DNA from 3 places in the Streptomyces sp. CAI-85 genome. Region 1 is predicted to be linked to each of the others. Evidence: riboswitches for the same ligand, from Rfam matches in the RefSeq annotation. Region 1 holds a riboswitch; each other region holds the start of a gene.
What was found. A riboswitch is a leader RNA that binds a small molecule or an ion and turns the genes downstream of it on or off. The one in region 1 is predicted to bind S-adenosylmethionine.
Positions count from the first base shown of each region.

Region 2: another riboswitch for S-adenosylmethionine. It lies ahead of thrC (threonine synthase); the one in region 1 lies ahead of G6W55_RS16780 (amino acid ABC transporter permease).
Region 3: another riboswitch for S-adenosylmethionine. It lies ahead of G6W55_RS34585 (aminotransferase class V-fold PLP-dependent enzyme); the one in region 1 lies ahead of G6W55_RS16780 (amino acid ABC transporter permease).

Region 1 covers NZ_JAANNX010000012.1:83,255-90,526, reverse strand. Annotated here, with positions in the region: gene G6W55_RS16790 (carbohydrate kinase family protein) at 1-809, shown strand, start outside; gene G6W55_RS39570 (putative leader peptide) at 940-1,062, shown strand; gene G6W55_RS16785 (glutathione S-transferase C-terminal domain-containing protein) at 1,212-2,081, shown strand; SAM riboswitch class IV at 2,183-2,303, shown strand; gene G6W55_RS16780 (amino acid ABC transporter permease) at 2,686-3,663, shown strand; gene G6W55_RS16775 (amino acid ABC transporter ATP-binding protein) at 3,660-4,466, shown strand; gene G6W55_RS16770 (transporter substrate-binding domain-containing protein) at 4,563-5,588, shown strand; gene G6W55_RS39565 (putative leader peptide) at 5,694-5,789, shown strand; gene G6W55_RS16765 (LLM class flavin-dependent oxidoreductase) at 5,865-7,055, shown strand; gene G6W55_RS16760 (NtaA/DmoA family FMN-dependent monooxygenase) at 7,078-7,272, shown strand, end outside.
Region 2 covers NZ_JAANNX010000002.1:153,405-160,676, forward strand. Annotated here, with positions in the region: gene G6W55_RS03600 (trehalose-6-phosphate synthase) at 1-552, opposite strand, end outside; gene G6W55_RS03605 (glucosyl-3-phosphoglycerate synthase) at 821-1,765, opposite strand; SAM riboswitch class I at 1,934-2,079, shown strand; gene thrC (threonine synthase) at 2,098-3,381, shown strand; gene G6W55_RS03615 (ubiquitin-like small modifier protein 1) at 3,378-3,653, shown strand; gene G6W55_RS03620 (cold-shock protein) at 4,117-4,323, shown strand; gene groL (chaperonin GroEL) at 4,646-6,268, shown strand; gene G6W55_RS03630 (hypothetical protein) at 6,489-7,010, shown strand; gene G6W55_RS03635 (NADH:flavin oxidoreductase) at 7,160-7,272, shown strand, end outside.
Region 3 covers NZ_JAANNX010000085.1:9,716-16,987, reverse strand. Annotated here, with positions in the region: gene G6W55_RS34600 (ubiquinol-cytochrome c reductase iron-sulfur subunit) at 1-1,026, shown strand, start outside; gene G6W55_RS34595 (cytochrome bc complex cytochrome b subunit) at 1,023-2,660, shown strand; gene trpD (anthranilate phosphoribosyltransferase) at 2,804-3,868, shown strand; SAM riboswitch class IV at 3,944-4,060, shown strand; gene G6W55_RS34585 (aminotransferase class V-fold PLP-dependent enzyme) at 4,192-5,553, shown strand; gene G6W55_RS34580 (Lrp/AsnC family transcriptional regulator) at 5,598-5,879, opposite strand; gene G6W55_RS34575 (rhomboid family intramembrane serine protease) at 5,876-6,622, opposite strand; gene G6W55_RS34570 (hypothetical protein) at 6,805-7,044, shown strand; gene G6W55_RS34565 (NYN domain-containing protein) at 7,082-7,272, shown strand, end outside.

The DNA.
Region 1 (7,272 bases):
CCGGCGGCACCGCCCTCACCCTCGCCAAGCTCGGCGCCGAGGTGCACAGCGCCGGTGCCGTCGGCGCCGACCCCAGCGGTGACCTGCTCGTCGCGCTGCTCCAAAGGGCGGGCGTCGGCACCGAGTTCCTCGTTCGCCGCGCCGACACCGCAACCTCCGCGAGTGTCCTGCCGATCCGCCCCAACGGCGACCGGCCCTCGCTGCACCTCCTCGGCGCGAACATCACCTACGGCCCGGACGACGTCCCCTGGGAGGCCCTCGCCCGGGCCACCCATCTGCACCTCGGCGGACCCGAGCTGATCGGTGTCGACGCCGCCGCGCGCATCCTGTCGTACGCGCGGGACCACGGGGTCGTCACCTCCGTCGACCTGCTCGCGCCGGGTGTCCTCGGCAGCTTCGAGCAGATCGAGGCGGCGCTGCCGTACATCGACCACTTCCTGCCCAACGAGGACCAGGTGCTCGGCTTCACCGGCGAGGAGGACCTGCTGACGGGGGCGCGCAAGCTGCTCGCCGCCGGGGCCGGAGTCGTCGCCGTCACCCGCGGCGGGGAGGGCGCGCTCGTGGTCACGGCGGACGGCGCGGAACCGGTGCCCGCCTTCGTCGTGGGCGTCGTCGACACCACCGGCTGCGGCGACGCCTTCTCCGCGGGCTATCTGCGGGGCGTGAGCCTCGGCCGGACGCCGGGGGACGCCGCCGTGCTCGGCAGCGCCGCGGCGGCGCTCGTCGCCCAGGGCCTCGGCAGCGACCACGGCACGTTCGACCTCGCGGCCGCCGACGCGTTCGCCGCGACGGCCACCTGCCACGCGTGACCCGGCACCGGCGACCCGTGCGAGAGGCCCTTCCCGCCGCTCGCCGACTCACCTGGTGGACGACCCCTTGACGCCGTGCGAGGGCGGATCGACACTCGGTACGGGAATCCTAGTGAACGGGTAGGGAATCATGGGGCGACAGGAGCCGGCCACCGGCCGAGCGAGCCGTACGTCATGGTCGTCGCCCCTTCTGACCTCCCGCCGTCACATCGACCTCCAGCGCGTGTGCAGCGCGATCAGCGCCCAGCGCTGAGCCGGCCGCCCCTACCGCGTCCGCCCCGGCGGTGCCCCCTGGGCACCGCCCGCCCGGCGCGCGGCCGCACGGTCCCCCCGTTCCGTCGTCCTCCGTCGTCGCATCCGCCGCGCGCCGGTCCGCCGCGCGCGCCGCCCCCGGGGAGAGTCATGTCCTTCACACCACCGGCCGCCCGGCTCACGGTCCGGTCCGTCCCCGTCTTCCGGGGCCGTATCGGCAGTGACGCCCGCAGCGGCCACTACGCCGTGCCGCGCCGCTACCGCCTCCATCTGTCCGCCGCCGACCCCGACGGGCTGCGCATCGCCGTCACCCACAGCCTCCTCGGCCTGGAACGCGCCTGTCCCGTCACGTTCCTGCCCGCCGTCCCCGACTGTCCCGACGGCGGCCACTCCGCGCTGCGCCCGCTCTACGACGCCAGCGCCCACCACTACACCGGACCGGCCGTCGCGCCCGTGCTCAGCGACGACTGGTCGGGCCGGATCGTCTCCACCCACGGCCCCGACATCGCCCGCGACCTCGCCCGGCGCTTCGGCGGCGGCCGGACCGCGCTGTACCCGTGCGGCGCCGAGTCCGAGATCGACGCCGTCGAGCGGATGTGCGCCCAGGGCATCGAGCGGGCCGCGCAGCGCGCCGGCACGGCCGGCACCGGCGACGAGGAACGCGCCGCCGCGCTCGACACCCTGCTCCACACCCTCGGCGTGCTGGACCGGGGACTGCGCGTGCAGCCGTACCTGATCGGTGATCAGATCACCGCAGCCGACGTGGAGTTGTGGGTCGCGCTGGTGCAGCTCGACACCGTGCACCGCCATCACCTCGACGCGTCCGCCGTGCAGCGCATCGCCGGGCACCCCGCCCTGTGGGCCCACGCCCGCCGGCTCGCCGCGCACCCCGCGTTCGGCGCGCACCTCGACCTCGACGGCATCGCCCGCCGCCACCACGCCCGTTGTCAGGGCCTGGAGGCCGCGGGCGCCGCCGTGCAGATCCTGGACTGGGCCGCCCACATCGCGCCGGCCCCGTAACCGCCCGGGGACGCGGGGCCGTTGCGGCCCCGCTGCCGTTCCAGCACATGGACCGGCGTTGACATTCGTTCGGGTGCCTGTCTTTACTTACGGCCCAGAACGGTCATGAGCGTCAGCGACAAGCCCTGGCTTGCTGACCGGCAACCCTCGCATCGCGGTGGGGTGCCCCAGGTGACGACCGGACCGGATGACGTGACCGCACGGATCCGGTAAGCGCGAGGGCCCCTCCGGGGTCCGCACGAGTGACGGAGAGTCCCATGTACGCAGCTCCCAGGACGGCGCCCCGCCGCCTTCGGGGCTGCGTGCGTCCGTCCGCGCAGCAGCCCCTCGTCGCCGACCGGGCCGTCGATCTGCTCCGCGTGAACAGCGCACTGTGTACCGCACCGGGCCGTGCCCGCTGTCGGGGCTGACACCAGCAGACCCGGCACCACCGCAGCACATTCCCCTCGCCCCGCCGCGTTCCCGACGCACACCGCAGAAGCGGTGAGCCGTCCACCGCAGCCCCACTCCGGTTCTCCGTACACGACCGTGCGCCGCGCGCCCTCCCGCGGCCGCCACCACGGCCGTGCCCGTCCGGGGTGCCCGACTTCCGCCGGAGCCCCTCATGAGCGAACCCCCAGGCGTCGCGACCCTCGATGCGAAGCCCATAGCCGACACCCCGTCAAAACAGCTCTCCGCACAGCGCGTTCAGCCGCTGCGACGGCCCGGACGCTGGATCGCCACCGCGATCGTCCTGGTCCTGGTCGCCCAGTTCGCGCACGGCCTGATCGCCAACCCGTTCTACCAGTGGGACCGCTTCGGCTACTGGTTCCTGCGGCCCGTCATCCTCGACGGACTGCTGATCACCCTGGAAGTCGCCGCCTACAGCGCGGTGCTCGGCCTTCTCGGCGGCATCCTGCTCGCCCTCGCCCGGCTCTCCAGGAGCCCGGTGCTGCGCGCGGTGAGCTGGACCTACGTCTGGGCCCTGCGGTCCATCCCGCTGATCGTCGTCCTGCTCTTCCTCTACAACTTCAGCGCCCTGTACCAGACGTTGAGCGTGGGCGTCCCCTTCGGACCGGCCTTCTTCACCTTCGACGAGTCCCGGCTCGCCACCGACATGGTGATCGCCGTCGTCGGCCTCAGCCTCAACGAGGCCGCCTACGCCGCCGAAGTGGTCCGCGGCGGCATCCTCTCCGTCGACCAGGGCCAGCACGAGGCGTCCGCCGCGCTCGGCCTGCCCAAGAGCTACCAGTTCCGCAGGATCGTCTTCCCGCAGGCGCTGCGCTCGATCGTCCCCAACTACGTCAACCAGCTCATCGGCCTCATCAAGGCCACCTCCCTGGTCTTCTACGTGTCCCTGCTCGACCTGTTCGGCACCGCGCAGACCATGGGCTCCACCTACCCCGGCGACATCGTGCCGCTGCTGCTCGTGGTCACCGTCTGGTACCTGATCCTGACCAGCCTGGTGTCCGTCGCCCAGTTCTACGTCGAGCGGTACTACGCCCGGGGCGCCACCCGCTCCCTGCCGCCGACGCCGTTGCAGAAACTGCGGACCGGGTTCACCGACCTGCGCGCCCGCATCCGCAGGGAGGCCGCCGTATGACCACCGAGACCACCGAGGCGACCACCGCCCCCGGGGCGAGCGTGCCCGCCGCCGTCGAGGTGCACGACGTGCACAAGTGGTACGGCGCCCACCGCGTCCTGGACGGAGTGAACCTGACCGTACGGCCCGGCGAGGTCACCGTGATCCTCGGCCCGTCCGGCTCCGGGAAGTCCACCCTGCTCCGGGTCATCAACCACCTGGAGAAGCCCGAGATCGGCCATGTCAGCATCAACGGCGAGCCGATCGGCGTCCGCCGGCACGGCGGCCGGCTGCGCGAGCTGAGCGAACGCGCCATCCTCACCCAGCGCAGCCGCATCGGCTTCGTCTTCCAGAACTTCAACCTCTTCCCGCACCTCACCGTGCTGGACAACATCGCCGCCGCCCCTGTCGCCACCGGCAAGCTCAGCCGCCCCGCCGCCCAGGAACTCGCCCGCGAACTCCTCGGCCGGGTCGGCCTCGCCGACAAGGCCGCCGCCTATCCCCGCCAGCTCTCCGGCGGCCAGCAGCAGCGCGTCGCCATCGCCCGCGCCCTCGCGCTGCGCCCCGGCGTCATCCTCTTCGACGAGCCCACCTCGGCCCTCGACCCCGAACTCGTCGGCGAGGTCCTCGCGGTCATCAAGGACCTGGCGACCAGCGGCACCACCCTCGTCATCGTCACCCACGAGGTCGGCTTCGCCCGCGAGGTCGCCGACCGCGTCGTCTTCATCGACGGCGGCCGGATCGTCGAGCAGGGCCCGCCCGCCGAGGTCCTCGACAAGCCGCAGCACGAGCGCACCCGGGACTTCCTGAGCAAGGTCCTCTGACCCGCGCGCAACCCTGGCGCGCCCCCAGACCTCCCCCCACGCACCACCCCGCCCCCACACCACCACCCTCTCTCACCCAGCACCAAAGGACGGCCCATGTCTGCCCACGTCACCCGACGCAGCCTGATACGCGGCATCACCGCGGCGACCGCGGTCGCCACCCTCGCCACCGGGCTCGCCGCCTGCGGTGGGGACAGCGACGCCGCCACCACCACCGACAGCGCCGCCGCCGGGGGCGTGACCGTCGGCCGCGTGTCCAACGGCGCCGCGAAGGAGACCACCATCAAGGTCTCCGAGGTCAAGTCCATCAGCGCCAAGCTCCCGGACGCCGTGCAGAAGAGCGGCAAGCTCACCATCGGCGTAGGCGCCCTTCCTTCCGGCTTCGCCCCGCTGGCCTACGTCGGCGACGACCAGAAGACCCTCACCGGCGCCGAACCCGACCTCGGCCGGCTGGTGGCGGCGGTCCTCGGCCTGGAGCCCGAGACCAAGAACTTCACCTGGGAGAACCTCTTCGTCGGCATCGACAGCGGCAAGGTCGACGTGGCCTTCTCCAACGTCACCGACACCGAGGAGCGCAAGAAGAAGTACGAGTTCGCCTCCTACCGTCAGGACAACCTCGGCTGGGAGGTGAAGAAGTCCAGCACCTGGAAGTTCGACGGCGACTACAAGAACCTCGCCGGGCTCACCGTCTCCGTCGGCTCCGGCACCAACCAGGAGAAGATCCTGCTGGAGTGGAAGAAGAAGCTGGAGAGCGAGGGCAAGAAGCTCACCGTCAAGTACTACCCGGACCGCAACGGCACCTACCTGGCCCTCAACAGCGGCAAGATCGACGCCTACTTCGGCCCCAACCCCGGCATCGCCTACAACGTCGCCAAGACCGCGGGCACGGCCAACGCGACAGCCAACGCGGGCACCTTCTCCGGCGCCGGCGAGACCCTCCAGGGTCTCATCGCGGCCACCGCGAAGAAGGACAGCGGTCTCGCCGAGCCGCTCGCCGAAGCCATCAACTACCTGATCGACAACGGCCAGTACGCCAAGTGGCTGGAGGTCTACAACCTCTCCAACGAGGCCGTCGCCAAGTCCGAGGTGAACCCGCCCGGCCTGCCGCTCGACAATTCCTGACGCACAGTTCCTGACACGTCGTCAGCCGGGAACATCGGGTCCGGCCAGGGCGTTCCACCGTAGAAGAGGCATGTGAGGCGCGATCGCGCGCCCCGGGAGAGGGAGGTGCCGGCCGTGACGCCCACCTTCCACGCCGTGCACCTCCACTCCCGGGCCCACATCGACCTCCAGCGCGTGGCCGGCGCGCTCTGTCGCTCCTGACACCCGTTCCCCGATGCCGCACCCCATGGCGCGGGTGACGTGCGCTCTCGTACGGACCTCCAGGAAGGCACCACCGTGTCCTCAGCATCCCTTTCCCCGCTCCACCTCGCCGTCGCCCTCGACGGCACCGGCTGGCATCCCGCCTCCTGGCGCGAGCCCGTCGCCCGCCCCCGCGAGCTGTTCACCGCCCGCTACTGGGCCGACCAGGTCACCGAGGCCGAGCGCGGCCTCCTCGACCTCGTCACCTTCGAGGACGGCCTCGGCCTCCAGTCCTCCCACTTCCTCGACCCGGACGACCGCACCGACCAGGTCCGCGGCCGCCTCGACGCCGTCCTGACCGCGTCCCGCGTCGCCCCCCTCACCCGGCACATCGGGCTGGTGCCGACCGCGGTCACCATCCACACCGAGCCCTTCCACCTCTCCAAGGCCATCGCCACCCTGGACTACGTCAGCACCGGCCGTGCCGGCGTACGCGTCCAGATCACCGGCCGGCAGAGCGACGCCGCCCACTTCGGCCGCCGTACGATCCCGCCCATCGACGATCTGCGCGGCCCGGTGGTGGCCGACCTGTTCGACGAGGCCGCCGACCACGTCGAGGTCGTCCGCCGGCTCTGGGACAGTTGGGAGGACGACGCCGAGATCCGGGACGCGGCCACCGGGCGCTTCATCGACCGCGACAAGCTGCACTACATCGACTTCGAGGGCCGCCACTTCAGCGTCAAGGGCCCCTCCATCACCCCGCGCCCGCCGCAGGGCCAGCCCCTGGTCGCCGCCCTCGCCCACGACACCGTCCCCTACCGGCTGGTGGCCCGCGCCGCCGACCTCGGCTTCGTCACACCCCACGACACCGGACAGGCCCGCGCGATCGTCGCCGAGATCCGCGCCGAACAGGACGCGGCGGGCCGGACCGCCGAACCGCTGCACATCTTCGGCGACCTGGTGGTCTTCCTCGACGAGGACCCCGCCGAGGCCACCGCCCGCCGCGAGCGCCTCGACGCCCTGGCGGGCGAGGAGTTCACGAGCGACGCCCGGATCTTCACCGGAACCCCCGCCCAACTCGCCGATCTGCTCCAGGAGTTCCAGGAGGCCGGACTCACCGGGTTCCGGCTGCGCCCCGCCGTCGCCGGCGACGACCTGCCGGCGATCACCCGCGGCCTGGTCCCCGAACTCCAGCGCCGCGACGCCTTCCGCCGCGCCTACGAGGCCGACACCCTGCGCGGGCTCCTCGGTCTGACCCGCCCCGCCAACCGCTATGCCGCAGCCTGAGCCGGACGGAGAGCCGACGACCATGAGCAAGCCCCTGAAGCAGATCCACCTGGCCGCGCACTTCCCCGGCGTCAACAACACCACCGTGTGGAGCGACCCGCGGGCCGGCAGCCATATCGAGTTCAGCTCCTTCGCCCACTTCGCCCGCACCGCCGAACGCGCCAAGTTCGACTTCCTGTTCCTCGCCGAGGGCCTGCGCCTGCGCGAACAGGGCGGC
Region 2 (7,272 bases), on a different contig from region 1:
CACCGGGGCCCACGGGGTGTGCGAGAAGTGGCCGATGCGCAGGTCGGGGCGGAGTGCGCGGAGCATCCCCGGCACCAGGCACAGGTGGTAGTCCTGCACCAGGACCGCCGCCCCCGGCGCGGCCTCCTCCGCCAGCGCCTCGGCGAAGGCCCGGTTGTAGATCTCGTACGACGCCCACTGGCGCCGGAACTCCGCGTCGAAGACCGGCTCCAGCGGGGTCTGGTACAGCAGGTGGTGGATGAACCAGAGCACGGAGTTGGCGATGCCGTTGTAGGCGTCGGCGTGCACGTCGGCCGGGACGGGCAGCATCCGCACGCCCTCCTCGCCGACCCCGCGCCGGACGGCCTCGCGGTCGCCGTCGGAGAGCGCGGAGCACACCCACAGGGCGCCCGCGTCCGGTCCGATCGCCGACAGCCCGGAGACCAGCCCGCCGCCTCCCCGTCTCGCGTCCAGCGAACCGTCCTCACGGACGGTGTAGGAGACCGGCCCGCGATTGGACGCGACCAGCACCTGGGCACCCCGAGCAGCGGCAGCATCGTGCGTGGTAGCCATACGCCTCAACCTAGCCCGGCACGGAAACGCTCAAACGTACGGTCACGGCGAGCGGAGGGTCGGTATCCGGCCGTGTTCGGGTGCCGTATACGGCGGGGTGCGCGTGTTACACGGGCGGGGGTGACGGCGGGACGGGTAGTGCGGCTGCGGGTCCGTGGGGGGCCGGTCGCGCAGTTCCCCGCGCCCCTGGGGAGTGAAGGTGGGCGTCACGTGAGGGGCGGGCCGGTTCCGGGGCCGGGGGTGCACGGTGGCCCGCCCGTGCCGGGAGTTACGCCACCTTGCGGGACTGGTACTCCGCCATCTCCGCCATCGGGGGCCGTTCCTCCATGTCGACCGAGTAGGTGTGGGGTTCGAAGCCGGACGGGCCGCGTTCGAACTGGGTGAGGGAGGGGCGGATCAGATGGCCGCGGGCCAGGCGGAGCTGGGCGGTGCGGTAGATCGCCGCCGCCATCCGGCCGAGGGCCTGGCCGTCCTGGTGGCGGTGTTTGCGCACGCCCACGTCGACCTGGGCGAGCGCGTCGAGGCCGACCAGGTGCAGGGCGTCGACCAGCATGCCCAGCTCGACGCCGTAGCCGACGGGGAAGGGAAGCTGTTCCAGCAGGCCGCGGCGGGCCGCGTACTCGCCGCCCAGCGGCTGCACGAACCCGGCGAGCTGCGGCCAGTGCATGTTGAGCAGCGGCCGGGCCATCAGCTCGGTCACCCGGCCGCCCTGCCCCGCGGCGCCGGCGAGCGGACGGTCGTACATGCCCTTGACGAGGTCCACGCCCAGGTCGGTGAGCAGGGGGCCCACGATGCCCGAGACGAAGTCGGAGGAGAACTCCCTGAGGTCGGCGTCGATGAAACAGACGATGTCCCCGCTCGTGACGAGCAGGGAGCGCCACAGCACCTCGCCCTTCCCGGGCACGGCGGGGACGCTCGGCAGGATGGTGTCCCGGTGGACGACCCGGGCGCCCGCCGCGGCCGCCACCTGGGCGGTGCGGTCGGTCGACCCCGAGTCGACGACGACTATCTCGTCGACCAGCGGGACCTGCTGCATGAGGTCGTGACGGATGATCGCGACGATGTCGCCGACCGTCTCCTCCTCGTTCAGCGCGGGCAGGACCACGGAGACCGACTGACCCGTGGCGCGCTTCGCGGCCATGATCCGGTGCAGCGGACGATCGGCCAGGGACCAGGAGCGGGTGGTCAGCCAGCGCTCGACTTCTTCCAGCACGGTCTGCGGCTCCTCACTGTCGTGATCACACAGGGTGCACGGGGGTGACCGTGTGATCCATCTCGCGGTTCGGACGACTATCTCAACTGTCCTGGCCTTCGGTTACAGTCTTGAACAACGCGGGTGACCATCGCATGTCCGGGGTCGCCGGCGTTCACAACCGAATACCGCTCATCCAGAGGGGCAGAGGGACACGGCCCGATGAAGCCCCGGCAACCCACCTAGACCGGTCTCGTTCACCACACGCGAGGCTCCCGGCGAGGGAAGGTGCCAAATCCGTCTCACGGCGAGATGCGTCGTGAGGAAGATGAGGAGAAAGGGCCTCGCCTCACATGGCTGCGCAGACTGTTGCAAGCACCACGAATCCCACGGTCGACCTGGGCCCCGCCGCCGCGCTGAGCTGCCGCGAGTGCGGCCACCGCGTGCCCCTCGGCCCGCTCTTCGCCTGCGAGGAGTGTTTCGGCCCGCTCGAGATCGCGTACGACTTCTCCTCCTACGACACCGAGGAGCTGCGCAAGCGCATCGAGGCGGGACCCGCGAACATCTGGCGCTACGCCCCGCTGCTGCCCGTCCCGGCCGACGTGGCGGACAAGCCGAACCTCAACCCCGGCTGGACCCACCTCGTCAAGGCCGACAACCTGGCGCGCGAACTCGGCGTCACCGGCGGCCTGTACGTGAAGGACGACTCCGGCAACCCGACGCACTCCTTCAAGGACCGCGTCGTCGCGCAGGCCATCGAGGCCGCGCGCGCCTTCGGCTTCACCACCCTGTCCTGCTCCTCCACCGGCAACCTCGCGGGCGCGGTCGGCGCCGCCGCGGCCCGCGCCGGCTTCCGCTCCTGCGTGTTCATCCCGCACGACCTGGAGCAGGGCAAGGTCGTCATGGCCGCGGTCTACGGCGGTGAACTCGTCGGCATCGAGGGCAACTACGACGACGTGAACCGCTTCTGCTCCGAGCTGATCGGCGACACCGCCGGCGAGGGCTGGGGCTTCGTCAACGTCAACCTGAGGCCGTACTACGCCGAGGGCTCCAAGACGCTGGCGTACGAGATCTGCGAGCAGCTCGGCTGGCGGCTGCCCGACCAGCTCGTGGTGCCGATCGCCTCCGGCTCCCAGCTCACGAAGATCGACAAGGGCCTCCAGGAGCTGATCAAGCTGGGGCTCGTCGAGGACAGGCCGTACAAGATCTTCGGCGCGCAGGCCGAGGGCTGCTCGCCGGTGTCGGTGGCCTACAAGGCGGGCCATGACGTCGTACGGCCGCAGAAGCCGGACACCATCGCCAAGTCGCTCGCCATCGGCAACCCGGCGGACGGCCCGTACGTCCTCGACATCGCCCGGCGCACCGGCGGCGCGGTGGAGGACGTGACCGACGAGCAGATCGTGGACGCGATCAAGCTGCTGGCGCGGACCGAGGGGATCTTCGCGGAGACGGCAGGCGGGGTCACCGTCGGCGTCACCCGCAAGCTCATCGAGAACGGCCTGCTGGACCCGGCGAAGACCACGGTCGTCCTGAACACGGGCGACGGCCTCAAGACCCTCGACGCGGTGGCCGGCACCGGCCTCACCGCCACCATCCGTCCGAACCTCGACTCCTTCCGAGAGGCTGGCCTGGCATGAGCGTGACCGTTCGTATCCCCACCATCCTGCGCACCTACACCGGCGGGCAGGCCGAGGTGTCCGCCGACGGGGCGACCCTCGGGGAGGTCATCTCCGACCTGGAGAAGAACCACACCGGGATCGCCGCCCGCGTCCTGGACGACCAGGGCAAGCTGCGCCGGTTCGTCAACGTGTACGTCAACGACGACGACGTCCGCTTCGAGCAGGGCCTGGAGACGGCGACCCCGGACGGCGCCGGCGTTTCGATCATCCCGGCCGTCGCCGGCGGCTGACCGGTGGCTGACCGGTGTTCAGTACCCGCCGGTAGTAACCGTCGGTAACAGCGATTACCGAGCGTTCATCGAATTGCCCCCTCCGTAAGAGAAGCGGAGGGGGCAATTCTGTGTGATTGAGCGCGGTACAGTTGGGGAACCGGGTCGCGAAACCCTGATCCGGAGTCTTTCTTCGCTGCCCCGCGTCCGACAAGAAGTAGCCAAAGTGCGTGCCTCTTGCGTGGCATTTGCGGCATTTGCCGGGCCCGACTTGCCCTGAATTCTGGCGAATTCTCGCCACATTCCGGATCGGGTGCGTCCGGAATTCTCGTCCGACTGACCTGTTGCAGACGGCAGTTGGACAGATACATTCAGCCGCGGTCGACGCGTTCCGGCGCACGCCCCCAACCAACTGGGGGGTGAGGTCTGACCCGGATCCGCGAAGTGTGGATCTGTGCAAGGGCCAGTAATAGGGGAGTTAGGCATGGCTCAGGGCACCGTCAAGTGGTTCAACGCGGAGAAGGGGTACGGCTTCATCGCGGTCGACGGTGGTGCGGATGTTTTCGTCCACTACAGCGCGATCCAGATGGACGGATACCGCACCCTGGAAGAGGGTCAGCGGGTCGATTTCGAGATCTCGCAGGGCCAGAAGGGGCCGCAGGCGGACATGGTCCGACTGGCGACCGGCTGAAGCACGCGCCGACTGACAGCGTCGTTCTTCTGTTTCATCTTCGAAGGGCCCGCGCCTCCCGGGGTGCGGGCCCTTCGGCGTGCCCGGAAGCCCTCCGCCCGCCGGCGACGGGCCGGGTCCTTCCGTGAGAGGCGCTTGCACTCGACCATGCCGAGTGCTAATCATTGGCGTTAGCACTCTGAAGGTGAGAGTGACAACGAAGGACCGGGTCGGTGAGGCCCGCAGGCCAAGTGGGGCAAGGAACCACGGGCCGGCGAGCCGTCCGTCGCGGGCGCGGGCGCGGTCCGAAGAATCACCCCCAGTCCTGGAGGGACCACTTCACATGGCCAAGATCATCGCGTTCGACGAGGAGGCGCGGCGCGGCCTCGAGCGCGGCATGAACCAGCTCGCGGACGCCGTGAAGGTGACGCTCGGCCCCAAGGGCCGCAACGTCGTCCTCGAGAAGAAGTGGGGCGCCCCCACGATCACCAACGATGGTGTGTCCATCGCCAAGGAGATCGAGCTCGAGGACCCGTACGAGAAGATCGGCGCCGAGCTGGTCAAGGAAGTCGCCAAGAAGACGGACGACGTCGCCGGTGACGGTACGACCACCGCGACCGTCCTGGCCCAGGCCCTGGTGCGCGAGGGTCTGCGCAACGTGGCCGCCGGCGCCAACCCGATGGCCCTCAAGCGCGGTATCGAGAAGGCCGTCGAGGCCGTCTCCGGTGCCCTCCTCGAGCAGGCGAAGGATGTCGAGACCAAGGAGCAGATCGCTTCCACGGCCTCCATCTCCGCCGCCGACACCCAGATCGGCGAGCTGATCGCCGAGGCCATGGACAAGGTCGGCAAGGAAGGCGTCATCACCGTCGAGGAGTCCCAGACCTTCGGTCTGGAGCTGGAGCTCACCGAGGGTATGCGCTTCGACAAGGGCTACATCTCGGCGTACTTCGCCACCGACATGGAGCGTATGGAGGCCGTCCTCGACGACCCGTACATCCTGATCGCGAACTCCAAGATCGCCAACGTCAAGGACCTGCTCCCGCTCCTGGAGAAGGTCATGCAGTCGGGCAAGCCGCTGCTGATCATCGCCGAGGACGTCGAGGGCGAGGCCCTGTCGACCCTGGTCGTCAACAAGATCCGCGGCACCTTCAAGTCCGTCGCGGTCAAGGCCCCGGGCTTCGGCGACCGCCGCAAGGCGATGCTGAACGACATCGCCATCCTCACCGGCGGCGAGGTCATCTCCGAGGAGGTCGGTCTCAAGCTCGAGAACACGACCGTCGACCTGCTGGGCAAGGCCCGCAAGGTCGTCATCACCAAGGACGAGACCACCATCGTCGACGGCGCCGGCTCCTCGGAGCAGGTCGCGGGCCGCGTCAACCAGATCCGCGCCGAGATCGAGAACAGCGACTCGGACTACGACCGCGAGAAGCTCCAGGAGCGCCTGGCCAAGCTCGCGGGCGGCGTGGCCGTCATCAAGGCCGGTGCCGCCACCGAGGTGGAGCTCAAGGAGCGCAAGCACCGCATCGAGGACGCCGTCCGCAACGCGAAGGCGGCCGTCGAGGAGGGCATCGTCGCCGGTGGTGGCGTGGCGCTCATCCAGGCGTCCTCCGTCTTCGAGAAGCTGGACCTCGAGGGTGACGAGGCGACCGGCGCCAACGCCGTGCGCATCGCGCTGGAGGCCCCGCTCAAGCAGATCGCCGTCAACGCCGGCCTCGAGGGCGGTGTCGTGGTGGAGAAGGTGCGCAACCTGACCCCGGGCCACGGTCTGAACGCCGCGACCGGCGAGTACGTCGACCTGGTCAAGGAAGGCATCATCGACCCGGCCAAGGTGACGCGCTCCGCGCTCCAGAACGCCGCGTCGATCGCCGCGCTGTTCCTCACCACCGAGGCCGTCATCGCCGACAAGCCGGAGAAGGCCGCGGCCCCGGCCGGCGGCGGCATGCCGGGCGGAGACATGGACTTCTGATCGACCGGTTCCGGTTGATCGACGTCTGACCGAGGGCGGTACCCCTGTGACACGGGGGTGCCGCCCTCGGGCGTTCCCCCTGGCGGGGCGGGTTCCGGCAGCCACCTCAGATCTTGATCAAAAACGTGGTGGCCGGGGCCCGCCGGTGGCTAGTTTCTGGGGGACCGCACCGGCACCGACCAGGCCGGGGCAGCACAACAGAACAACAGGGGGAAACACCATGCGCACTTCCACGCGCAAGTTCGTCACGGCCACCGCCGCCTCGGCCGTGTTCGCCGGTGGACTGATGGGCCTGTCGGCGTCGCCGGCCGCCGCCCACCCGGACTGCGACGACGTCTACAAGCGCAAGTACACGGAGATCTCGTCCACCTGGCACAAGGTGGTGGCGTCGGGGACCATCGACAACCGCCGCAGCAGCGCCTCGGTGCGCGAGAGCATCAGCGCGGAGATCAGCGCCAGCCTGAAGGGCACCGTCAGCGGGGAGATCGGCGGCAAGATCGACATCGCCGTGGCGGAGATCAACAGCAAGATGGGTGTGTCGGTCGAGGCCGGCGTGTCCATCGCCAAGGGCAAGACGACCATGATCGTCGTACCCGCCCGCAAGCGGGTCTCCTACAAGATCGGCATCAAGAAGCGGGTCTACCAGGTGGCGGTCTCCCACCAGTTCCGTAGCTGCGCCGTCTCCAACTCCTACGCCAAGGTGACGGTCGCGGACTCGTACACGGAGACCAAGAACACCTGACACGGCCTCCGTCCCAGGGCGGCGTGTGAGGGATCACAGGAAGTGCGGCGGGCGGAGCCGGAATGCTCCGCCCGCCGTGCTGGTTGACGTACGCAGCACTTGATGCATGTGCACATACCACCTGGTCAACCGTTACGAGGAGCCCCCACGTGAGCGTCACCCAGCCCAGCACCACGCGCGCCGCCGAGATCCTGTCCCGGCCGGTGTCGATCAACGGCCTGACCGTCCCGAACCGCATCGCGATGGCGCCGATGACGCGCAT
Region 3 (7,272 bases), on a different contig from region 1:
CCCGCAGAGCAGGGCCACGCGCACGGTGCGGTCACCGTGGCGGACGAGAAGAACCCGTTCGCCGACCCGGGACTGCCGCCGCACGAGCACCGGATCCAGGACATCGACGAGCGGGCCGCCAAGCGGTCCGAGCGTGCGGTCGCCTTCCTGTTCACGCTCTCGATGCTCGCGACCGTCGGCTTCATCGCGTCCTTCGTGACGATCCCCGCCGACAAGTCGATCTTCGTGTTCCCGATCGGCCACATCAGCGCGCTGAACTTCGCGCTGGGTCTGACCCTGGGCACGGCGCTGTTCACCATCGGCGCCGGCGCGGTCCACTGGGCCCGCACCCTGATGTCCGACGTGGAGGTCGCCGACGAGCGGCACCCGATCGCCGCCTCCCCCGAGGTGCGCGCCAAGGTCCACGCGGACTTCAAGGCGGGCGCCCAGGAGTCGGCCATCGGCCGGCGCAAGCTGATCCGCAACACGATGTTCGGCGCGCTCACCCTGGTGCCGCTCTCCGGCATCGTGCTGCTGCGCGACCTCGGCCCGCTGCCCGAGGACAAGCTGCGCCACACGCTGTGGGCCAAGGGCAAGCTGCTCGTCAACATGAACACGAACGAGCCGCTGCGTCCCTCGGACGTCGCCGTCGGTTCGCTCACCTTCGCCATGCCCGAGGGCCTGGAGGAGCACGACGAGAACTTCCAGAACGAGATCGCCAAGGCGGCCCTGATGATCGTCCGGCTCCAGCCGGAGAACATCAAGGACAAGCGCGAGCTCGAGTGGTCGCACGAAGGCATCGTGGCGTACTCGAAGATCTGCACCCACGTCGGCTGCCCGATCTCCCTGTACGAGCAGCAGACGCACCACGTGCTGTGCCCCTGCCACCAGTCCACCTTCGACCTCTCCGACGGTGCCCGAGTGATCTTCGGCCCGGCCGGTCACGCCCTGCCGCAGTTGCGCATCGGTGTGAACGACGAGGGCTACCTCGAGGCGCTCAGCGACTTCGAAGAGCCCGTCGGTCCTGCCTTCTGGGAGCGCGGATGAGCACCACAGAGAACACCGAGGCCCGCGAACGCGGCAAGGCCCCGGCCGGCGAGCGCATCGCCGACTGGGCCGACGGCCGGCTGGGGATCTACTCCCTGGCCAAGGCCAACATGCGGAAGATCTTCCCCGACCACTGGTCGTTCATGCTGGGCGAAGTCTGCATGTACAGCTTCCTCATCATCATCCTGACCGGTGTCTATCTGACGCTGTTCTTCCACCCGTCGATGAACGAGGTGGAGTACCACGGCAGTTACGTCCCGCTCCAGGGACAGCTCATGTCGGAGGCGTTCAGCTCGACGCTGCACATCTCCTTCGACGTGCGCGGCGGTCTGCTGATCCGGCAGATCCACCACTGGGCGGCGCTGATCTTCCTCGCCGGCATGTTCGTGCACATGATGCGCGTGTTCTTCACGGGCGCATTCCGCAAGCCGCGTGAGATCAACTGGCTGTTCGGCTTCCTGCTGTTCGTCCTGGGCATGTTCACCGGTTTCACCGGCTACTCGCTCCCGGACGACCTGCTCTCCGGCACCGGTGTCCGCTTCACCCAGGGCGCCATCCTGTCGATGCCGATCGTCGGCACGTACATCTCGATGTTCCTGTTCGGCGGGGAGTTCCCGGGCCACGACTTCGTGGCGCGGTTCTACTCGATCCACATCCTGCTGCTGCCGGGCATCATGCTCGGCCTGATGGTGGCGCACCTGATCCTGGTCTTCTACCACAAGCACACGCAGTTCGCGGGCCCCGGCAAGAACAACAAGAACGTCGTCGGCATGCCGCTGCTGCCGGTGTACATGGCCAAGGCCGGAGGCTTCTTCTTCCTGGTCTTCGGTGTGATCGCGATCATCTCCGCGGTCACCCAGATCAACCCGATCTGGGCGCTCGGCCCCTACCGTCCGGACCAGGTGTCCACCGGCGCCCAGCCCGACTGGTACATGGGCTTCGCCGAGGGTCTGATCCGCTTCATGCCGGGCTGGGAGATCAACCTCTGGGGCCACACGCTGGTCCTGGGCGTGTTCATCCCGCTGGTGCTCTTCGGTGTCGTCCTCGCGGCGCTCGCCGCCTACCCCTTCATCGAGTCGTGGGTGACCGGCGACAAGCGCGAGCACCACATCCTGGACCGCCCGCGCAACGCGCCGACCCGCACCGCGCTCGGCGTCGCCTGGGTCACGATGTACATGATCACCCTGGTGGGCGGCGGCAACGACCTGTGGGCCACGCACTTCCACCTGTCGATCAACTCGATCACCTGGTTCGTCCGGATCTTCTTCTTCGTCGGACCGGTCATCGCGTACATCCTCACCAAGCGGATCTGCCTCGGCCTCCAGCGCCGGGACCGGGACAAGGTGCTGCACGGCCGGGAGACCGGCACCATCAAGCGCCTGCCGCACGGTGAGTTCATCGAGGTGCACGAGCCGCTCAGCCAGGAGCAGCTCTACACGCTCACGGCCCACGAGCAGTACGAGCCGGCCGCGATCGGCGCCACGGTCGACGAGAACGGTGTCGAGCGCAAGGTGAAGGCCACCGAGAAGCTGCGTGCCAAGATCAGCGGCGCGTACTTCGGCGAGGACCAGCAGATCCCCAAGCCGACCGTCGAGGAGTACAAGGAGATCACGAGCGGCCACGGCCACCACTGATCCCCAGGCGTCGCCACGCCCTGAGTGAAGGGCCCCGTCCGGTCTTCGGACGGGGCCCTTCGCCGTGTCCGCGGGCTGGATAGGGTGGGATCACACCCTGTTTGCGCGAGCCCTGCTCGCCCGTACGACACCCAGGAGCGGCTATGAGCGCTGTGACCCCCGCCGGAGGCGACACCGCGGCGGTCCGTTCCTGGCCCGCCCTGCTGAACGGCCTGCTGGCCGGCCGGGACCTGTCGGCGGACGACACCGCCTGGGCCATGGACCTGATGATGCGCGGCGAGGCGACCGACGCCCAGATCGCCGGGTTCGCGGTGGCGCTGCGGGCCAAGGGCGAGACCGTCGCGGAGATCAACGGCCTCGTGCGGACGATGTACGAGCACGCCAACCTGATCGAGGTGCCGGGCCGCACCGTCGACATCGTCGGCACCGGCGGTGACGGCGCCAAGACGGTCAACATCTCCACGATGTCGTCGATCGTGGTGGCCGGCACCGGCGCCAAGGTCGTCAAGCACGGCAACCGCGCCGCGTCCTCGGCCTCCGGCGCCTCGGACGTCCTGGAGAAGCTCGGCGTCAATCTGGAGCTGACGCCGAAGCGGGTGGCCGAGGTCGCCGAGGAGGCCGGGATCACCTTCTGCTTCGCCGTCAAGTTCCATCCGGCGCTGCGCCATGTCGGCGCCGCCCGCGGCCAGTTGGGCATCCGTACGGTGTTCAACGCGCTCGGTCCGCTGACCAACCCGGCGAAGGTGCGGGCGCAGGCGGTGGGGGTCGCCGATCCCCGGATGGCGCCGATCGTCGCCGGGGTCTTCGCCGAGCGCGGCCACTCCTCGCTGGTCTTCCGCGGCGACGACGGCTTCGACGAGCTGACGACCACCTCCACCTCCCGGGTGTGGGTCGTCCGCGACGGCACGGTCACCGAGGAGACCTTCGACCCGCGCGAGGTCGGCATCGAACTGGTCCCGGTGGAGGCCCTGCGCGGCGGTGACCCGTCCTACAACGCCGAGGTCGCCCGGCGGCTCCTGGAGGGCGAGCCGGGCCCGGTGCGCGACGCCGTCCTGCTGAACTCGGCGGCGGCCCTGGTCGCCCTCGACCCGGCCGCGGGGACGCTCGCCGAGCAGATCGCCGCCGGTATGGCCCGTGCCGCCGAGTCCGTCGACTCCGGGGCGGCCCGCCGGGTCCTGGAGCGCTGGGTCACCGCCAGCAACGCCTGACGTGACGGGAATCGCCGTCCCGCGATCCGGACACGGGTTGCGGGACGGCGATCACGTCCCGTAGTTTCTGTACCAGGTCATGAGTGACAGTCATGAGGCCCCGGCCGACTGTCCGGCAACCCTCCGTCCGTGGCGGGGTGCCCCGGGTGAAGACCAGGCCGTAGGCAGCGAGGTCTACGGCAAGCGCGGGCCCCTCTCGACACCAGGGGTCCTGGTCGTTCGAGGGAGTCTTCCGTGAGCCAGCGAATGCGATAGGGCCGCCGAGCCCCGCCTCCGCGCACCCCTTTTCACTCTTCTTCCTTTCCTCTCACGGGAGTTCCGTCATGTCTGTCTCCACCGCTGCCTCCGTCCAGGACATTTGTGCCCCGCTGCCCGTTCTGGGCTGTGATGTCACCGTCCCGCTCGTCACCGGTGGCGAGGTCACCTACGCCGCGCTCGACTACGCCGCCAGCGCACCGGCGTTGCAGCGGGTCTGGGACGACGTCGCGGCCTACGCGCCGTACTACGGCAGCGTCCACCGCGGCGCCGGATACCTCTCCCAGCTCTCGACGGACCTGTTCGAGAACGCCCGCGCCACGGTCGCCGCGTTCCTGGACTGCCGCGCCGACGACCAGGTGGTCTTCACCCGCTCCACCACCGACTCCCTCAACCTGCTCGCCTCCGCCCTGCCCGCCGGCTGCCAGGTCTTCGTCTTCGAGACCGAGCACCACGCCTCGCTGCTGCCCTGGCGGGACGCCCGGGTCACCTACCTCGACGCCCCCCGCACCCCGGGACAGGCCGTCGAGACCCTGGAGCGGGCCCTCGCCGACCGCGACCCCCACGGCCCGGCCCTGGTCTGCGTGACCGGCGCCTCCAACGTCACCGGCGAGCTGTGGCCGGTGCGGGAGCTGGCCGCGGCCGCGCACGCCCACGGCGCCCGGATCGTCCTGGACGCCGCCCAGCTCGCCCCGCACCACCCGGTGTCCGTCCGGGACCTCGACGTCGACTGGGTCGCCTTCTCCGGGCACAAGCTGTACGCGCCCTTCGGCTCCGGAGTCCTGGCCGGCCGCGCCGACTGGCTGCGCGCCGCCGACCCCTACCTCGCGGGCGGCGGTGCGAGCCGCCGGGTCACCCGGCGCGAGGACGGGGGAGTGGACGTGGAGTGGCACGACAGCGCGGCCCGGCACGAGGCCGGCTCGCCGAACGTGATCGGCGCCTACTCCATCGCCTCCGCCTGCAAGGCGCTCACCGAGGCCGGCTTCGACACGCTGGTCGCGCGCGAGCGGCAGCTCATCGAGAAGGTGCGCACGGGCCTCGCCGACGTGCCGGAGGTGCGGATCCTGTCGCTCTTCGGCGACGACGCGCCCCGGGTCGGGGTGATCTCCTTCGTCGTCGACGGCTGGAACAGCTCCCACTTCGCCGCCGCCCTGTCCGCCGAGTACGGCATCGGCGTCCGCGACGGCCTGTTCTGCGCCCACCCGCTGGTGCGCACCCTGCTGGGCGGCGCCCCCGAGGCGCAGGGCGAGTGCGGGGCCCCCGAGGCGGCGCCGGGCGAGAAGTCCCTCAACGCCATCCGGGTGAGCTTCGGCGCCGGGACGCCCGACGAGCACGTGGACCGCTTTGTGGCGGCCGTGCGCGAGCTGGTCACCGACGGTGCGCGGTGGACGTACCGCACGCAGGACGGCCGCTGCGTCCCGGCGGTCTGACCGGGTCCCTCGTCCCCCGGGGCCGGGAGGCGGCGGTCAGCCGGTCAGGAGTCCAGGCCGATCGCGAACGCCGCCTCCAGGTCGTGCTGCGAGTACGTCCGGAACGCCACGTGGGTGTCCGTCGCCTCCACGCCGGGGATCTTGCTGATGCTGCCCGGGATCACATCGGCGAGGTCGTCGTGCCGCTTCACCCGCACCATGGCGATCAGGTCGTAGGTCCCGGTGACGGAGAAGACCTCGCTGACGCTCTCCAGCGAGGCGATCCGCTCGGCGATCTCGGGGATCCGGTCCACGCTGGTCTTGATGAGGACGATCGCGGTGATCACGGCTGGTTCTCTCCCTCGGGGGCCGGAGCGGGGGTGGCCCTCACTCTAGTCCCAGGACGAAACCGCGTCCCAGGGCGGAACCGCGCCCACGCGTAGCCGAGGCCCAGGCCGAAGCCCACCAGGTGGGCCAGATAGGCCACGCCGGGGCCCTGGGGCGCCCGGCCCGCCGCCACCCACTGGAGGGCCGCCCAGCAGGGCAGGACGACCCAGGCGGGGAAGCGCAGCGGCAGGAAGAACAGGAACGGCAGAAGACTGGTCACCCGCGCCCGGGGGAACAGGTACAGAAACGCGCCCAGCACCGCGGAGATCGCCCCCGACGCCCCCACCAGCGAGGCCGGCGACCCGGCGTTGGCCGCGGCGTAACCCAGCAGCGCCAGGTAGCCGCAGCCGACGTAGAACAGCGTGAACTGGACGCGGCCCATCCGCTCCTCGGTCATCACGCCGAAGACGTAGAGGAAGAGCATGTTGCCCAGGAGGTGCACCCAGCTACCGTGGATGAACAGCGCCGTCGCCGGGGTCAGCGCGGCCCGCGGGGAGTCCGTGAACAGCTCCACCGGGATCACCCCCCAGCGGCGGAAATAGGCGCGCTGGGCGGCGAGCAGGGCGTCGCCGGAGCCGTAGGCGGGATCGAGGCCCGCGGCCGGGCCCAGCACGAAGATCGCGGAGCACACGGCGATCAGCACATGCGTCACCGGAGCCCGTCGGAACGCGGCGCCGAGGGGGCCGCTCCACTTGCCGATCATGAACACAGAGCATGACGTAACGGGACGCACTCGCCCGTACCGCCTCGCCGCCGTGGACGGACGGGCGGTGAGGACCCGCCAGGCCGTAGGGTTACGAGCCATACACGGCGGGGAGCCTCCGGCCCGACCCGTTCGTACCAGCGACACCAGCGACCCGACACCAGAAGGAGCGGACAGTCACCATGACGGTTCCCCTGCCGACCGCCACCACCCGGTGGCGCTGCACCCTGTGCGGCAACCTCACCCGGTTCGACGTCACGCGTTCGTCGAAGGCCGTCGAGTACGTCCACCTCGACCTGGCGGGCGAGCCCAAGGTGGAGGAGCGCGAGGTGGTCAGTGAGACCATCGAGTCGGTGCGGTGCCGCTGGTGCAACGCCGTGGACCAGGTGGAACTCGTGGATCGGCCGGGCGCCAGCTCCTGACCGGAGCCGGCCCCGTACACGTATTGGGGTGTGACGGATGGTGGAGAGCGCAGGCGGGGGGCCGGGCGACGGCGCCGCTGAGATGCTCGACCGTCCGCTGCCCGACGGGGTGCGCCGCCGGGTCGTGCAGATCGTCTCCGACGGCTTCGGCGGGCTGACCGTCGGCGAACTGCCCGCGCAGTTGCGGCAGTACGCCCGGTTCGCCCCGAACCGCCGGGCCAAGTTCGC